4 regions of the Ruegeria sp. HKCCD4315 genome follow, and region 3 is predicted to be linked to each of the others. Evidence: riboswitches for the same ligand, from Rfam matches in the RefSeq annotation. Region 3 holds a riboswitch; each other region holds the start of a gene.
The links. Region 3 has a riboswitch for cobalamin ahead of GS646_RS14995 (hypothetical protein). Riboswitches for the same ligand answer to the same signal wherever they lie in the genome.
Positions count from the first base shown of each region.

Region 1 (3,621 bases), on a different contig from region 3:
TGACCGTTCGATGGCACGCACCAGCATCATGCCAACCAGATAGCCAAAGCTGCGATAAGTGTGCCAGTTGGTGCCGGGGCGGAAACCACGAACTTTCATGGCCCCGCGAAGGCGCAGATATTCTTCGCGCAAGACTTCGATATATCTGATGGTGAACATCAGCAAATGCACAAGAGCATCTGGGCAGCGCAGTTTGTGCAAAGCATGACCCAGAGTGACGGGTTCCAACGTACCGACCAGAACCATCAGGGTCAGGACCACGGCGTTGGCTGTCAGAGCAATCTCAATGGCTTTCCACAGTCCCTGCCAACTGGCCGGATACCCAAACAGGGTGAACATCGCGTCACCGGGCATGGAAAAGGGCAAAAGTATCAACATGAAGATGATAAAGCTGTCCATCATGGCCATGCGTTTAAGTGTGCGGCGCACGGGTAGGCGAGACATCAAAAGCAGGCCGATAGAGATTGCCAGAGCCACAATCAACGCGGGGATGCTGGATAGCGAAACCGTTACAACAGCGAAAAAGCACGCCATCACGATCCGCATCCGAGGGTCCAACTCTCCGATCACCCCGAAGGGTGCGCTGGCATCAGCCTCGGCCAGCGTCTTTGCCTGGGGTTCCAGAGCGTGAGCCATCAGGCGGCCATTTTCCGGCGTGCAGCGACATAAAAGCCGATGCCGAACAGACCGATAATGTAGCCGATCCCACCCAGAACGGTCTGCAAGTCGTTGTGTTCGCGATAGGCTGCAATCTCACGGCGCAGAGGGCGGGTTTCGTCTCGTACCGCTTGGGCAATGGCCGCGCGCTCCTCGTCGGTTAATGACGCAACAGTCGTCGCGGCATCGTTTGCGTTTTCAACCTGCGTAGCAGGTTTTACAAGCTCGGCATCCACGCCCAAAATCTCAGCCACTTCCTCGGCGGGCATGGTGACCTCGGCTAGATGACCAGCGCCCAGATCTGCTTTGAACGTGTGCGCGACAGGTTCGGTGGGGGTGTAGAGGAAGAATCCATCGGTATTTGTGACTGTTCGCCCCAGTTCAGCGCCATCGGGGCCGTAAACAACAACTTCCTGGTTTTCAGCCATGTCGCCGTTGGAAAAGCCCAATTCCCCTTCAATCGCGTCGCCTGCGGGAAAGACCCCTGTGATAACTTTATGGGCCAGCGCAGGAAGTGGGGTAAGCCATACCGCAACTGCAAAAATCAGATGTCTCATTCGGGGGCGCCTATAAGAAAGAGTTCAGGCTTGACCTTGCGGGCCAATAGAATAGCAAAACCGGTAAGTACCGCTTCGATTGCCATAACGGGAATATGTGCAAAAAAGACCAGTTTCGCGGCTGGTAGGAATTCGTCACCAGACAGAGCCAGAGAGACAGCGACAAGGGCCGTAGTGGCTGCAATCGAAAATGCTCCGCTGATGCCGCCCCAAACAGCGCCCTGCAGCGGAGAGCCGCGTGCGATCAGACGGCCAAAGATCATCCATGTCAGCACCGCCGGAAGTGCGATGTTGACCGTGTTAATCCCAAGCACAGTCAAACCGCCAAAACCAAAAAACACGGCTTGAAGCAGCAAGCCAACAAACAGCGCAGGAAAAGCGGCCCAGCCAAGCAAAAGCCCAGCTAGACCGTTCAGTATCAAATGCACAGAGGACGGGCCGATCGGCACATGGATCAGCGAGGCTACAAAAAAGCTGGCCGACAGCACGCCCGCCGTGGGAATGCGGTCCAGGTCCAGCGATTTCAGCCCTATGGCAATGCCGCCAGCCGCTGCGATTGCGCCGCCGATCACAACTGGGTTCGAAAGGGCTCCGTCCACGATGTGCATAGGGGTTACTCCAGATCCCAGGCGCGGATCCAGATCACAGCATCCTGGCTCAGTTCTTTGCCTTCATGTTCGGTTTTTGGGCCCGCACCCAAAGCGGCAAAACCCCAGTAACCCGCTTTCGGTACGCCAAAGGTGAAATAGCCGTTCTCATCTGAAATCGCGACCAATGCGCCGCCCGGTAGTGGGGATGCCGTGGCATCTTTCGCACCGTTTCCCGCCAGATCGGGCTCAGCTGCCATGTATTCGATTTCGATTTCAGCACCGGCAACCGGCTCGCCTTCGCTCAGTACACGGCCGGTGAAGGTGGAACCTGCAATGACGTTATAGGGCTTGTTCAACGGCAGAATTTCGGTCGCCAGCCCTTGCGGTTGATTCCAGTCGGTGGGCAGTTCATTGCGGTTCAGGTAAGCCTTAGTGATCTGCTGGATATAGATATCCTCGGATTCTTCGTAGTAAGGCGCAGGTACCGTCACCAGCACATAGTCGCCGGACCGCTTAACCGGGACCGAACCAAGAAATGCCTTGGCGCTGTTTTCGGGGCCTTCGAATGTGGTTTCTTCCAATGTACCCAGCAGATCGGTCTTTTCACCATTGTGGATCACATAGAATTCTTCTGGCTTTTCCAGGGTCATCACGTGCCCGGCTTCAAACGGATGCCAGAAGACCAACTTGACAGGAACGTCGCCCGGACGCTCGATCATGGTATCCTCGGTGTATTCCAGCAAGAAATGAGCCTGAGCCAGCGCGGGCAGCGCCGCAGTAGCGGCCGCGGCCAACAAAAAGTGTTTCACAAATACGTCCTTCTCACGTCGCGCCTTCCCCGGCACGCATTGGTTTTTGACATGGGTGAATGCGAAACTATTTGCCCCATCGGGCAAACAGATCCGGCGCACACCCCGTCGCCGATGATGAGCACCCTTTCCGAGGGCGCATGTTCGGCAGGTCTCCTGACTTGCGGGTCTAAACGCTTAACTGGCCTTCCCGGGTGTGACCCAGTGGCGTAATCAGTCTCGCTCGCCGCTTACAGTTGCGGGGGCAGTTGCAGAATTGGCCAAGAATGTGCCGCACTGCATTCCCTATTGCCTCCGGGTGACTCCCCGGAACCGAACATGGCGCGTTGATGACAGAAAAACTTGAGCACGGTCAACTCCCGATTGCGGCATTGGAAGGGTCATCTGCGAATTCCGGAGGTGTTCCGCTTTAAACTCATCGGCTGCGGTGATGTCTAAGTGTTGGTGTTGTGACCTGTTCGTTGATTGCGGGGATTGTCCGTAGCGGGTTGCTGGAATTAATTTTTTGATTGCCGAAACCGGTTTCGGAACAGTTAAATGAAAGAATGATGGCGAATCCCGAATTGCAACAGCGACAAATCCGGTCCCAGCGCGCCGCGTCCGGTGGGCGGGTGAAGCTTGACGAATTGGCACATCACCTTGGCCTTTCGAAAAGCACCGTGTCGCGTGCATTGAACGGGTATTCCGACATCTCAGAATCAACGCGAAAGCGTGTTGAGGTGACGGCGCGCAAGATGGGGTATCGCCCGCTCAGCCATGCTCAGGCTATTCGAACGGGGCGCGTGCGTGCCATTGCCATGGTCATCAACAGTGAAGAACCGGACCGGCACAATCCGTTTTTTCAGGACTTTCTGGCAGGGGCTTGTGAAGCTGCAAGTGCGTCTGACTGGACGATGACAATCTCGACCGCGAAGTCGAAGCAGGACATGTTAAATGTTTTGGGCCGTTTGGTCGAAGAACGAAAGGCCGATGGATTTATCCTGCCGCGTACCGAAGTAGATGACGCGC
Region 1 is NZ_WVRN01000002.1:243,755-247,375, forward strand. It holds gene cbiQ (cobalt ECF transporter T component CbiQ) at 1-636, opposite strand, end outside; gene GS646_RS19045 (cobalt ABC transporter permease) at 636-1,214, opposite strand; gene cbiM (cobalt transporter CbiM) at 1,211-1,822, opposite strand; gene GS646_RS19055 (DUF4198 domain-containing protein) at 1,828-2,613, opposite strand; cobalamin riboswitch at 2,742-2,945, opposite strand; gene GS646_RS19060 (LacI family DNA-binding transcriptional regulator) at 3,162-3,621, shown strand, end outside.
Region 1: it holds a riboswitch for cobalamin, as region 3 does, so the genes downstream of both, GS646_RS19055 (DUF4198 domain-containing protein) here and GS646_RS14995 (hypothetical protein) in region 3, are expected to answer to the same signal.

Region 2 (3,621 bases), on a different contig from region 3:
GGGGAAGCCCTGATTGACATGATTGCCGAGCCGACAGTGTCCGGCGCACGCGGCTTTGTGCCCCATACGGGTGGCGCGATCCTGAATACCGCTGTTGCCATGGGGCGCTTGGGTGAGTCCGTGGGAATGTTGACCGGTGTCTCCACGGATATGTTTGGTCAACAGCTGATCAACGCGTTAAAGGCAAGCCACGTTGACGTTTCGCATGTAATTGTCTCGGATCGTCCCACTACACTTGCGTTTGTACAACTTGAAGATGGGCACGCAACCTACAGTTTCGTTGATGAAAACACGGCTGGCCGTATGTTGGCACCTGAAGATATGCCAGACCAACTCCCTGCCATCTCGGCATTGTATCTTGGGGGTATAAGCTTGGCGTGTGAGCCATGTGCAGATGCCTATGCATCTTTGTTGGCTCAACACGGAAACGACCGCCCTGTCATGTTGGATCCCAACATTCGTCCGGGTTTTATTCAGGATCAAACCCGCTTTCGAACGCGTTTGAACCGCATGATCGCGCAGTCCGATATCGTGAAAGTGTCGGACGAGGATCTGGACTGGATCATTCCCGGTGCGGAACCCGAAGCAGTCAAAGCAGCCTTGCTGTTGCAAGCCGGACCATCAGCGCTGATCGTGACCCGGGGCGGCGATGGCGCAAACGGGTATCTGGCGGATGGATCGCAAGTGACGGTGCCGGTAAAACCGGTGCAGGTCGTGGATACGATCGGTGCGGGCGACACGTTCAATGCAGGTGTGCTCACTGGTCTCAGCCGCGCCGGGCATCTGACAAAACCTGCTGTACGCAACTTAACTGCCAACTCTTTGCGCGCGGCCATGGAACTGGGCGCCGAAGTTGCAGCTGTAACCGTATCTCGAGCTGGGGCGGAACCGCCTTGGGACCATGAGCTATAATTCTTGGAAAAAACAATGAAACGATCTGACATAAATCGCATCAAATCCGAAGCGCAGGCGTTCATCCAGTCCTTTGGCGGTGTACTGCCGCCTTTTGCAGACTGGTCACCCGAACAGATGCGCAGCCCAGTGGCGCAAACGATCCGCAGCCGCGGGTTGGGGTGGGACATCACCGACTACGCTCAGGGCCGGTTTGATGAACTGGGCCTGTTTCTTTTCACGCTGCGCAACGGCGAAGTGAATGATTTGCAGTCTGGGCGCGGGATGCTTTACGCAGAAAAATTGCTGATTTCGAAAGACAAACAACTGTCTCCGATGCATCGCCACATCATCAAGGCAGAGGACATCATCAACCGTGGCGGCGGCGATCTGGTGATGGAGATTTATGCATCGGACCCAGAAGGTGGCATCGACCGGCATACGCCTGTCACAGTGCCCAGCGATGCCTGCCCTGTTACGTTGCAACCAGGTGAGCATCTACGCCTGAAACCAGGGCAAAGCGTAACCCTGATGCCCGGAGTTTGGCACGCGTTCTGGGCCGAGCACGGTGATTGCCTTATCGGCGAGGTTTCGACTGTGAATGATGATCGAACGGATAATGTGTTCGAAGATCCGATCCCTCGATTTTCAAAGATTGAGGAAGATGCCGCGCCAGATTTCCTATTGGTTTCCGACTACTGACGTAAACCGGGTTGACAATAACCGACAGACAACTGGGCTGAGCCCAAGTGATTTCGTCAAACGCCACTCATTCTCTTGCTTGACAAGTCCAGCACCACGAGACTAGCTGAGCGGGATGGTTCCGTAAGGGATGAAAATGGGAATACGGTGCGGCACAGTTTTTTTGCCAAGTCCGTGACTGCCCCCGCAACTGTAAGCGGAGAGCGACGCCATTACGCCACTGACCCCGAAAGGGTTGGGAAGGTGGGCCGAGCCTTGACCCGCAAGTCAGGAGACCTGCCATCCGATGTTCAACCAACCCGGGGCGGGGCGTCCTGGAAGGAGGCTTTGATGGCACGTTTTTCGCGTGTTTACATTGGTAGCACCTTCTGTCCGCGCTTGGTTTCAAGCGGAGCGGACAGTGTTAAAGGTGACTGACAGAAATAAGCTCTTCTTCAATACCTACTGCGCTGAGGCATCCCGCGGTGCCGTTAATTCAATGCCACGTTACGTTATAACATTGCATATCAATCCAACCCGCAGTAAGCGCTACATGCAATGACGAAAATCGCTGATCATTTCATTCTTGTGTGTGCGACCTGCACAGGTGCCATGTCCACCGATCAAGTGACTGGCGCACTGGCGCAAACATTGCCCGAAGGATTTGCAATTCGAACAGTTGATTGCATGGCAGGTTGTTCCCGACCAACCACCATTGGCCTTCAGGCACCGGGCAAGGCGCAGTATCTGTTTGGAGACATCGACACGGAATTGGATCTGGACGCAGTGGTGGAATTCGCCGGACAATACCGCCTTAGTTCCGATGGCTGGACAAGTGCAACCGAACGCCCGCCCGCGTTATTCACCAAGACCTTGTCCCGAATACCCGCCCTGCCAACCGAGAGGGTGTCATGAGTTTTCTGTCGGTCGAGGGTCTCGAATATTACGCTTTGAACGGCGATGTCCTTTTGCAGGACGTGTCCTTCGGCTTGGAGGAGGGCTCGATTCTGGCAATTGCGGGTCCGAATGGCGCGGGAAAAACAACACTGCTCAAGTTGCTTTGCGGAATAGAACGTATTGCACTGGGTGATGTGCTTATAAGAGGCAAAAGCTTGCGCACCTTGTCCGCGCATGAGCGTGCCCGAACCATCGCGGTCGTAGGCCAGCAAGAAATGCCAGACGGTCGGTTGCGTTTGCGAGACTATGTTGCGCTTGGGCAAATCCCGATTCAGGCGGATAAATCGGCAACCGAGCACAAGGTAGATCTTGATCGAGTTCTGGAAACAACCGGATTGTCTCATCTTTCCCGCAAGCCGATGAGCCAGCTATCGGGTGGCGAGCGACAGCGCGCTCACATCGCGCGCGCTTTGGCACAAAACCCATCCCTGTTGTTTCTGGACGAACCGACCAATCACCTGGATCCAGACGCCAAGGGGCACATGTTGTCCTTGGTGGCCGAGCTGGGCGTCACGGTGGTCATGATCGTCCATGATCTGGTCATGATCCCGGAATTCGCCACGCATGTGGCCTTGATGAAATCCACACGCCTGACGGGTTATGGGCCCGTCAGCGACGTGCTGACCTCAGAACGTGTTCGCGACACCTTTGGTGTGGATTATCTGTGCTTTCAGCATGAGGGCCGCATAATCCCAGCGCTGGATATTCGAAAACGAAAACTGTCATCATAACAGGAGCTTACAATGATGCAGAAACTTTGGCCTGTGGCTCTGTTCACTGGCCTGGCAAGCGGCGCGGTCGCAGAAGCCATCACAGTGGACAATTGCGGCGAACCGCTGGTTTTTGAAACCGCGCCCGAACGGATCGTTGTCCACGACATGAACATGACCGACATGGCGTTCGCATTGGGCCTGCAAGACAAGATCGTGGGCCTGACCGGCATCACGGGCTGGTACAAGACGAGCCCTGATTTTGATGCACAGCGCGGTGATATCCCAGAGCTTGCACCAAAATACCCTACTGTTGAGAACCTCATCGCAGTAGAACCCGACATGTTCTTTGCAGGGTGGTATTACGGTATGCAGCCGGGTG
Region 2 is NZ_WVRN01000002.1:445,615-449,235, forward strand. It holds gene GS646_RS19925 (carbohydrate kinase) at 1-912, shown strand, start outside; gene GS646_RS19930 (D-lyxose/D-mannose family sugar isomerase) at 928-1,593, shown strand; cobalamin riboswitch at 1,693-1,892, shown strand; gene GS646_RS19935 (DUF1636 domain-containing protein) at 2,131-2,487, shown strand; gene GS646_RS19940 (ABC transporter ATP-binding protein) at 2,484-3,260, shown strand; gene GS646_RS19945 (ABC transporter substrate-binding protein) at 3,273-3,621, shown strand, end outside.
Region 2: it holds a riboswitch for cobalamin, as region 3 does, so the genes downstream of both, GS646_RS19935 (DUF1636 domain-containing protein) here and GS646_RS14995 (hypothetical protein) in region 3, are expected to answer to the same signal.

Region 3 (3,621 bases):
GAATAACGGCCATCTCAGCGGCCATCATCGCGTTTGGCGCGGCTGAAACTTCTTCGAGCGCTTTCAGCAACATCTGCCACATCCGGGTCAAAACGCGCATCGGCAGGGCCTCTGCCATGTGCTGGCCACGGCTCCGTTCGTCAGGCGAAACGGTTGGGTCTTCGGCGGCGTCGGGCGTAATTTTGACGACGGACACCCAATGGGTGATTTCGGCCAGATCGCGTAAGACGGCCAGCGGGTCTGCGCCCTCAGCGTATTGCCCGCTGAGTTCCGTCAGCGCACCCGCCGCGTTGCCCCGCAGGATCATGTCCATCAGGTCCAGAACGCGGCCACGGTCCGCAAGGCCCAGCATTGCGCGGACCTGCTCGGCAGTGGTTTCACCCGCCCCGTGCGAAATCGCCTGATCCAGCAGCGAGGTTGCATCCCGTGCCGATCCTTCCGCGGCACGTGTGATCAGCGCCAGCGCGTCATCGGCGATTTGGGCATCTTCGGCGGTTGCGATCTTTTGCAGAAGCCCGATCATATCTTCGGGCTCGATCCGGCGCAGATCAAAGCGCTGACAGCGGGACAGAACCGTGACCGGCACTTTGCGGATTTCGGTTGTTGCGAAGATAAACTTCACATGTTCAGGCGGTTCCTCGAGCGTCTTGAGCAGCGCGTTGAAAGCGCTGGTCGAGAGCATGTGGACCTCGTCGATGATGTAGATCTTGTAACGCGCGCTGGCGGCGCGATAGCGGACACTGTCGATTATTTCGCGAATGTCATTCACACCGGTTCGGCTGGCGGCGTCCATCTCCATCACATCGACATGGCGGCCTTCCATGATCGCCACGCAATGTTCGCATTGCCCGCAAGGCTCGGTCGTCGGGCCGCCATTGCCGTCGGGGCCGATGCAGTTCATACCCTTGGCGATGATCCGCGCGGTGGTGGTTTTGCCGGTGCCGCGAATGCCGGTCATGATGAAAGCCTGCGCAATCCGGTCCGCTTCGAATGCGTTTTTCAGGGTGCGCACCATGGCGTCCTGACCCACCAGATCGGCAAAGGTTTCCGGGCGATATTTGCGGGCGAGAACCTGATAGGCGGGGCTGGGCGTGTCGGTCATGTTTTCTCGGTCGGATTCGGTGCTTCGGCTCAGCGTAGTGGCCGCTGCCTTCCGCGTCCACTGCGAGGCGCGATGATTTTTGATTTAGATTCCGACCGGATTCGCACTAAGCTGTTCCAACAAAATTTAAGACTCATTTTTGTAAAGAGTTCCTGGTGGAGGACACACGTTCATGTCGCAGCTGGTTATCTATGCCCTGCAAGTCGCAGGAGGAACGCTGGCCCTGACGTCTATACCCGGACATGGCGGGGACTATGAGACGGATCTGGATACGATTGCCGCGTGGAAGCCGGGGATTGTCATTTCAATGACAACGGATGTCGAGATGCTTCAGCACGGGGCGCAGGATTTTGGCAGCGATATTCAAAGCCGCGCCAGCCGGTGGGTGCATCTGCCGATCGAAGACTTTGGCGCACCAACGGCGGCGGTTGAAGAGGCGTGGCCAGAAGTTAGCGCCGCCGCCCGGCATGCCCTGGCTGGAGGAGGCCGAGTGCTGGTGCATTGTCGGGGCGGCTGTGGCAGGTCGGGGATGGTTGTCCTGCGTCTGATGGTCGAGTGCGGCGAACGGGCTGACAAGGCGCTGGAGCGTCTGCGCTCGCTGCGCCCCTGTGCTGTGGAAACAGACGCGCAGCTGGCTTGGGCGGCCCGGGTTTCCCCGGCGCAGGTGGTGTGACCTCAGGCCGAAAGCTGTTCGGGTGCGTGTACGGTTTTCCGGGGCCGTAGCGTTGCAACCTCGATCATCGCGCAGGGTGGGTTTGCAATGATGCCAGATGGCAGAGTGCGGAACGTGTTTCCAAAAATCAGATCAGCATAGAGGTTCAGGTCCTCAATTGCTGCGTTGGGCTGCGTGTCACAAAACACGCGAACACTGTCTGATTGTGCCTGGAAAATTGCCTGACACCCTTTTGTGCAATGTGAAAGCTCACTACTACCGTCAAACTCGAAGTCGTCGCCTGTGGCAGCCGAAGCTTGTGTCATGGCCTCGGAGATCGAGCGCGCCAGCCGCGCCAGGGCGGGGCAGGTTTTGCCCGTCCGCTGACATACCGTTGCGCTGTATTCATGCGTCTTTGTCTTCCAGATCATCCTGCGCCCTCCGCGCGTGGTGGACAGAAGGATCGGGTCAGGTGGGACAGCGAAGTGCAGTCAGGACCTGCCCGGACACCCCGCCCGAGTTTCGGTTTCAGTTTCGATGGCAGGTCTCCTGACTTGCGGGTCATGGCTTTGCCGACCTTCCCAGCCCTCGGGGCCAGTGGCGTTTCGGCTTTGCTCACCGCTTACAGTTGCGGGGGCAGTCGCGGCATTGGTTAGCGTCCGGATGACCAGACGGAACCGCACCGTGTTCCCTTTTCATCCCGACCCCTTGTGGGGGACAGGAACCATCACACAATCGCTAGCGTCTGATCCGGTTCCGAGTCAAGCGGATCTTTGTCCCCGACGTTTGGTCATGCTGGATGGGTAAAAACTTCCCGCGTAGAGTTTCAATTATTGAAGTAAGAAACTTTGTCTTCGGCGCAGGGTCAGGGATCATGTTGGATACAGAACAGACGGTTTTGACCGAAGAGTTCCTCTTTCCGTCCGGGTCATCAACCCTTTCAGCGCGCTTGTACCGACCGTTGTCGGAACCCGGCACAGTGGTTGTGCTGAACAGTGCCACAGGCGTGCCACGCGACTATTATCGCCACTTCGCACGTTGGCTGGCCGCTGAGCGCGGCATGGCGTGCCTAACCTATGATTACCGGGACTTCGGGCACTCTTTGACCGGCCGCATGAAGGATGCACGTGCGACAATGGCCGATTGGGCCTTGATCGATATGCCGGCGGCGCGGGCGGAAATGCGCAGGCGTTTTCCCGGTGCACAACAATGGACGATTGGTCATTCTGTAGGTGCCATGCTGGGACCCGTACAGCCCGATATCGACAAAATCGACCGGATGATTTGTGTGTGTTCTGGGCTTGTGACCCTGAACGATCACCCATGGCCCTACCGTGGATTGGCCGGGGTGTTCTGGTATGGGCACGCCCCATTGCTGGTCAAAGCGCTTGGGTATTTACCCGGAAAGGCAATCGGTTTTGGTGCGGATTTGCCGGCATCGGTCTACTGGCAATGGCGTAAATGGTGCACCGCTCCTTCGAGTTACATGCCCGAGATCGGAGCCGGGTTGCCTGATGCGCGTTGGACAGAAACTGAAAAACCGGTGGATCTGTTTACTTTTGAAGATGACCAGATGGTCCCACCCGAGGCGGTATGGCGGCTTGCCGATCTCTATGGCCCCAAGGCCAAACGACATCTGCTGAAACCTGCTGAATTTGGGTTATCTGAAGTTGGGCATATTGGGGCTTTTGCTCGTCGTAACGCGGCCCTTTGGCCACGCTTTGTCGACATCTGAACACGTTTTGGGTGAGACCGCGTATCACCCATTAGGCATGTGAGGGGAAAGTGAGAGGTTGGACATCGACCCAAGCGGGGCTCGTTGTGGCTGCTTCCTTCCGGACCTGACCAGGTTGGCGAGGCGCTCGCC
Region 3 is NZ_WVRN01000001.1:3,024,011-3,027,631, reverse strand. It holds gene GS646_RS15005 (DNA polymerase III subunit gamma/tau) at 1-1,102, opposite strand, end outside; gene GS646_RS15000 (dual specificity protein phosphatase family protein) at 1,275-1,775, shown strand; gene GS646_RS14995 (hypothetical protein) at 1,778-2,185, opposite strand; cobalamin riboswitch at 2,276-2,498, opposite strand; gene GS646_RS14990 (hypothetical protein) at 2,629-3,489, shown strand; RNA gene ffs (signal recognition particle sRNA small type) at 3,538-3,621, opposite strand, start outside.

Region 4 (3,621 bases), on a different contig from region 3:
GGGTCAGGAGATTGCGAAGACTTCGCTTTGCAAAAGAAGTTTGAACTTGTGCAGAATGGTTTGGATCCTACGAAGCTACTAATTGCGACTGTCTTGGACACCAATCGCAATGGCCATGCTGTTCTTGTCTATCGCTCGAGTGAAGGCGACTTGGTTCTGGACAATGTTACCAACAGGATCAAAACGTGGAAGGAAACCAGGTATCTATTCCTAAGAATACAGGACCCACTACACCCTGACCGTTGGGTGCAGGTTTTTAGCGGCTAAAAGCAAATGTGGCGCGCCCTCGAGACGCGCCACGATAAGCTTTGGTCCTGCGACTACCAGTTGTTTCGCGGCAACCCCAGTTTAGGGCACCGCTTCAAACTTTGGTCAAGCTTCCGCAGCGTTGTACAAGCGCGGAGTCACCAGACCTGTGCTGTTCAAACCGCGCATCGCCTTGGCTGCCGCAAGCACTGCTAGATCAGCAATCGGCTCGATGACTATTACCAGCATATAGGCACCGCCAAAGGACAGAACCGACGCCATAGTTTCAGCACCAAATCCCTGGCCGTAGAAAGCCCAGAACGCAACCCATGCGACTACTCCCCCCTGATACATCGCACTCAGGGCAAGAGCTTGGCCATATTTGAGGTCAACATATGCTGTACCGGGTGCAATGATGCGGCTGGCCAATGCTTGTAGCGCAAATAGCGGCACCAGCAGAGTGGTTAGGTTGATGAAGTACTGCGGAAGATCGAACGGGGCAAAAAACACCCCCTGAATCAGCAGACCGGCTGCCAATCCAAAAGCCGCGGGTGCAGCACCGAGAAGCAGGAACAGCGTCGACCCCAGAATGAAGTGGACTTCAGAGACACCAACCGGGAAGTGTGGCAGGACTTCAAAGAAAAGGAAGACACCAACGGTGGCGAGCACCGAGCGCATGACAAAAGATGCAGGTCCATTCGCACGCAATGTGGAAAACGTTTCTTTCGCTGCGTAAGTAGCCGCGCCTGCGGCGGTAACATAGGAAAGCGCGATTTTGGCACCATTCACGATGCCCGGTTCGATGTGCATTTTATTTCTCCCTACCGCCTCACCCGGCGGCTTGTCAGGTTGAATCGGCCGTAAGGCCGACAGATACAGTCTGGGCATAGCCCGGCGTTTTACGGCAGGTCTCCTGACTCGCGGGTGCTCGCTCCGCCAACCTTCCCGGTTCCATTACGAACCAGTGGTGTCTTGGCATCGCTCTCCGCTCACAGTTGCGGGGGCAGTTACGGAATTGGCGCCGTTAAAAACACCGAACCGTATTCCCATTTAATCCTTTTGGCTTCCGCCATCAGGAACCGAAAACAATTCACCGCTACAATGGCGGCTTCGTTTCTGTCAATTGTCTTTGCGACCTAGTCCGAAGTAGACTCGACCGAAGTAGGGTTCACGCAACCGGCGACATGGTCGACTAGGTAAACCAAGTGTTACCTGAAGCCTCTTGAAGCTCTAGCTGCTAGAGGCTTTAAGACTCGAATTTGATCGCGAAAATGCGATGCAAATACATTAAACTTGTGAACCAGGACGAGATCTATGCTGACAAGGCGCCATTTCATTCAATCAACCACTGCGCTGTTCTCCGCGTCTGCGGCCAGTCCATTGATCGCCAAAACATGGCCAACCTCGTCGCAAAAGACCTATTGGGACAGCCAGGTCACGCCATTTGATTACGATCCAGCGACCTCAAATCCATGGGGCGTTCATGACCGTTTTTTACCACGACGTGTCGTAGCAAATGATGGTTTGGTTCCTGGTGACATCCATGTCGATGCCGTCGCGCGCTATCTTTACCATATCGAGGAAGGCGGGACAGCAATGCGCTATGGCGTAGCGATCGCGCGTGGGAACCTTTACGAGCCCGGTACCTATGCTATCCGGCGCAAGGTCGAGTGGCCACATTGGACACCAACGGCTTCAATGATCGAGCGCAACCCCGAATACGCGGAATTTCGGGATGGCATGGAACCCGGGCCAAGTAATGCTCTCGGCTCTCGAGCCCTTTATCTATACGTTGGGGATCGAGATACTTATCTCAGAATCCACGGTACACCTCAGCCCAGAAGCATCGGTGGTCGCGCAAGTTCTGGATGTGTTAGAATGATCATGGCCCATATCAATGATCTCTACCCACATGTAAAAATCGGCTCGACCGCATACTTATACTCGGCCGAAGATAGCGTCACAGCCCGCTCATAAATTTTGGGCAGCGTAGGTGGACGTCGCTGCCCTCTTTTTTTATCAGGCGTCGCGCGCGGCGCAGATCGGAGCGCCATTCGTCGCGCGCAATGGTACCAATGTCGTCTCGACAGGTCCGCTGTGCTCATACCAGAAGCAATTGTCATCTGGTAAAAGGCGTGCCGTAGCCAGATCCTGCCCCGGCCCTGCCAGTGCAACGACCGAATCTGGCAGGTTACCTGGTTCGAATGCTTTGCTTTTGCCCCCTGTGAACTGGGCTGAGCAACCGGCAGTAATCGAGACTAACGTGATGGTAATTGCGATCCGTTTCTGCATTGACCTGTTCCAAATTTTTTACGTCTTCTGCGACTAGATTGCATTCACGCGGCCAGCCCGCAAGAAGGAATGAAGCATCAATATCGCGGGCAACGAACCGGATTGAAAAAAAATTGAAAAAGGTATTGAAGCTCTAGTTGCTGTAGGAACTATTTGCAAAGGACCGCAGAGATTCTTGAGGTCTAACTATGTCATCCGATACCCACAACCACGACCATGACCACGAAAATAGACAAGGTCACAACGCGTGCGGCAGTAGCGGGTGTGGTGACATCGCGCCCGTCGGTCCGATTCCCGAAGGTGGCAGAAGCTTTCAGGTCTCTGGCCTTGATTGCGCCGAAGAGGTTGCGATCCTGAACCGGGTTATCGGCCCGAAAGTTGGTGGTGAAGAGCATCTCGCTTTTGATGTCATCAACGGTCGAATGACGCTTCTTGAAAGTGCTGCCAAGATGTCTGACGAAGATGTCATGCTGCTGGTTGCCAGTACTGGTATGACCGCCAAACCATGGGATGACGGAAATGCCGCTCAGGACCAGGCGGCGCATATTGCACGTCAGCGGCGGTTCACCATCCTCAGCGGAGGGTTTTGGGCAGCGGGTTTTGGCTGGCACATTTTCGAAACAGGCATGGGCGGTGCGCTCGGGCTGTTTTCGGGACATGGTGAGGTTCCGATGCCTTTGCCCGAGGCAGCTTTGTTCGCGGTCGCGATCTTGTTTGGCGTCTGGCTGGTGGCGCCCAAGGCCTGGTCTTCGGCGCGACGCCTTTCACCGGATATGAACCTGCTGATGGTGGTTGCCGTCTGTGGCGCTATCGCTTTGGGCGAGTTCTTCGAAGCGGCAACGGTGGCATTCTTCTTTTCGCTCTCGCTTTATCTGGAAAGCTGGAGTGTCGGACGGGCTCGGAACGCGGTATCCGCGCTGCTTGATCTGGCCCCCCCGACGGTTCGGCTGGTTCGTGCTGACGGCTCAGAGGCAACGGTCCCGGCGGCGGATGTCTTTGTCGGTGACAGCTTCATCGTTCGGGGTGGGGATCGCATTCCACTTGACGGGGAAGTCATCGAAGGGGCCGGTGCCGTTGACCAGG
Region 4 is NZ_WVRN01000003.1:32,615-36,235, forward strand. It holds gene GS646_RS22025 (transglutaminase-like cysteine peptidase) at 1-267, shown strand, start outside; gene GS646_RS22030 (energy-coupling factor ABC transporter permease) at 373-1,056, opposite strand; cobalamin riboswitch at 1,132-1,345, opposite strand; gene GS646_RS22035 (L,D-transpeptidase) at 1,561-2,223, shown strand; gene GS646_RS22040 (hypothetical protein) at 2,266-2,538, opposite strand; gene GS646_RS22045 (cation-translocating P-type ATPase) at 2,727-3,621, shown strand, end outside.
Region 4: it holds a riboswitch for cobalamin, as region 3 does, so the genes downstream of both, GS646_RS22030 (energy-coupling factor ABC transporter permease) here and GS646_RS14995 (hypothetical protein) in region 3, are expected to answer to the same signal.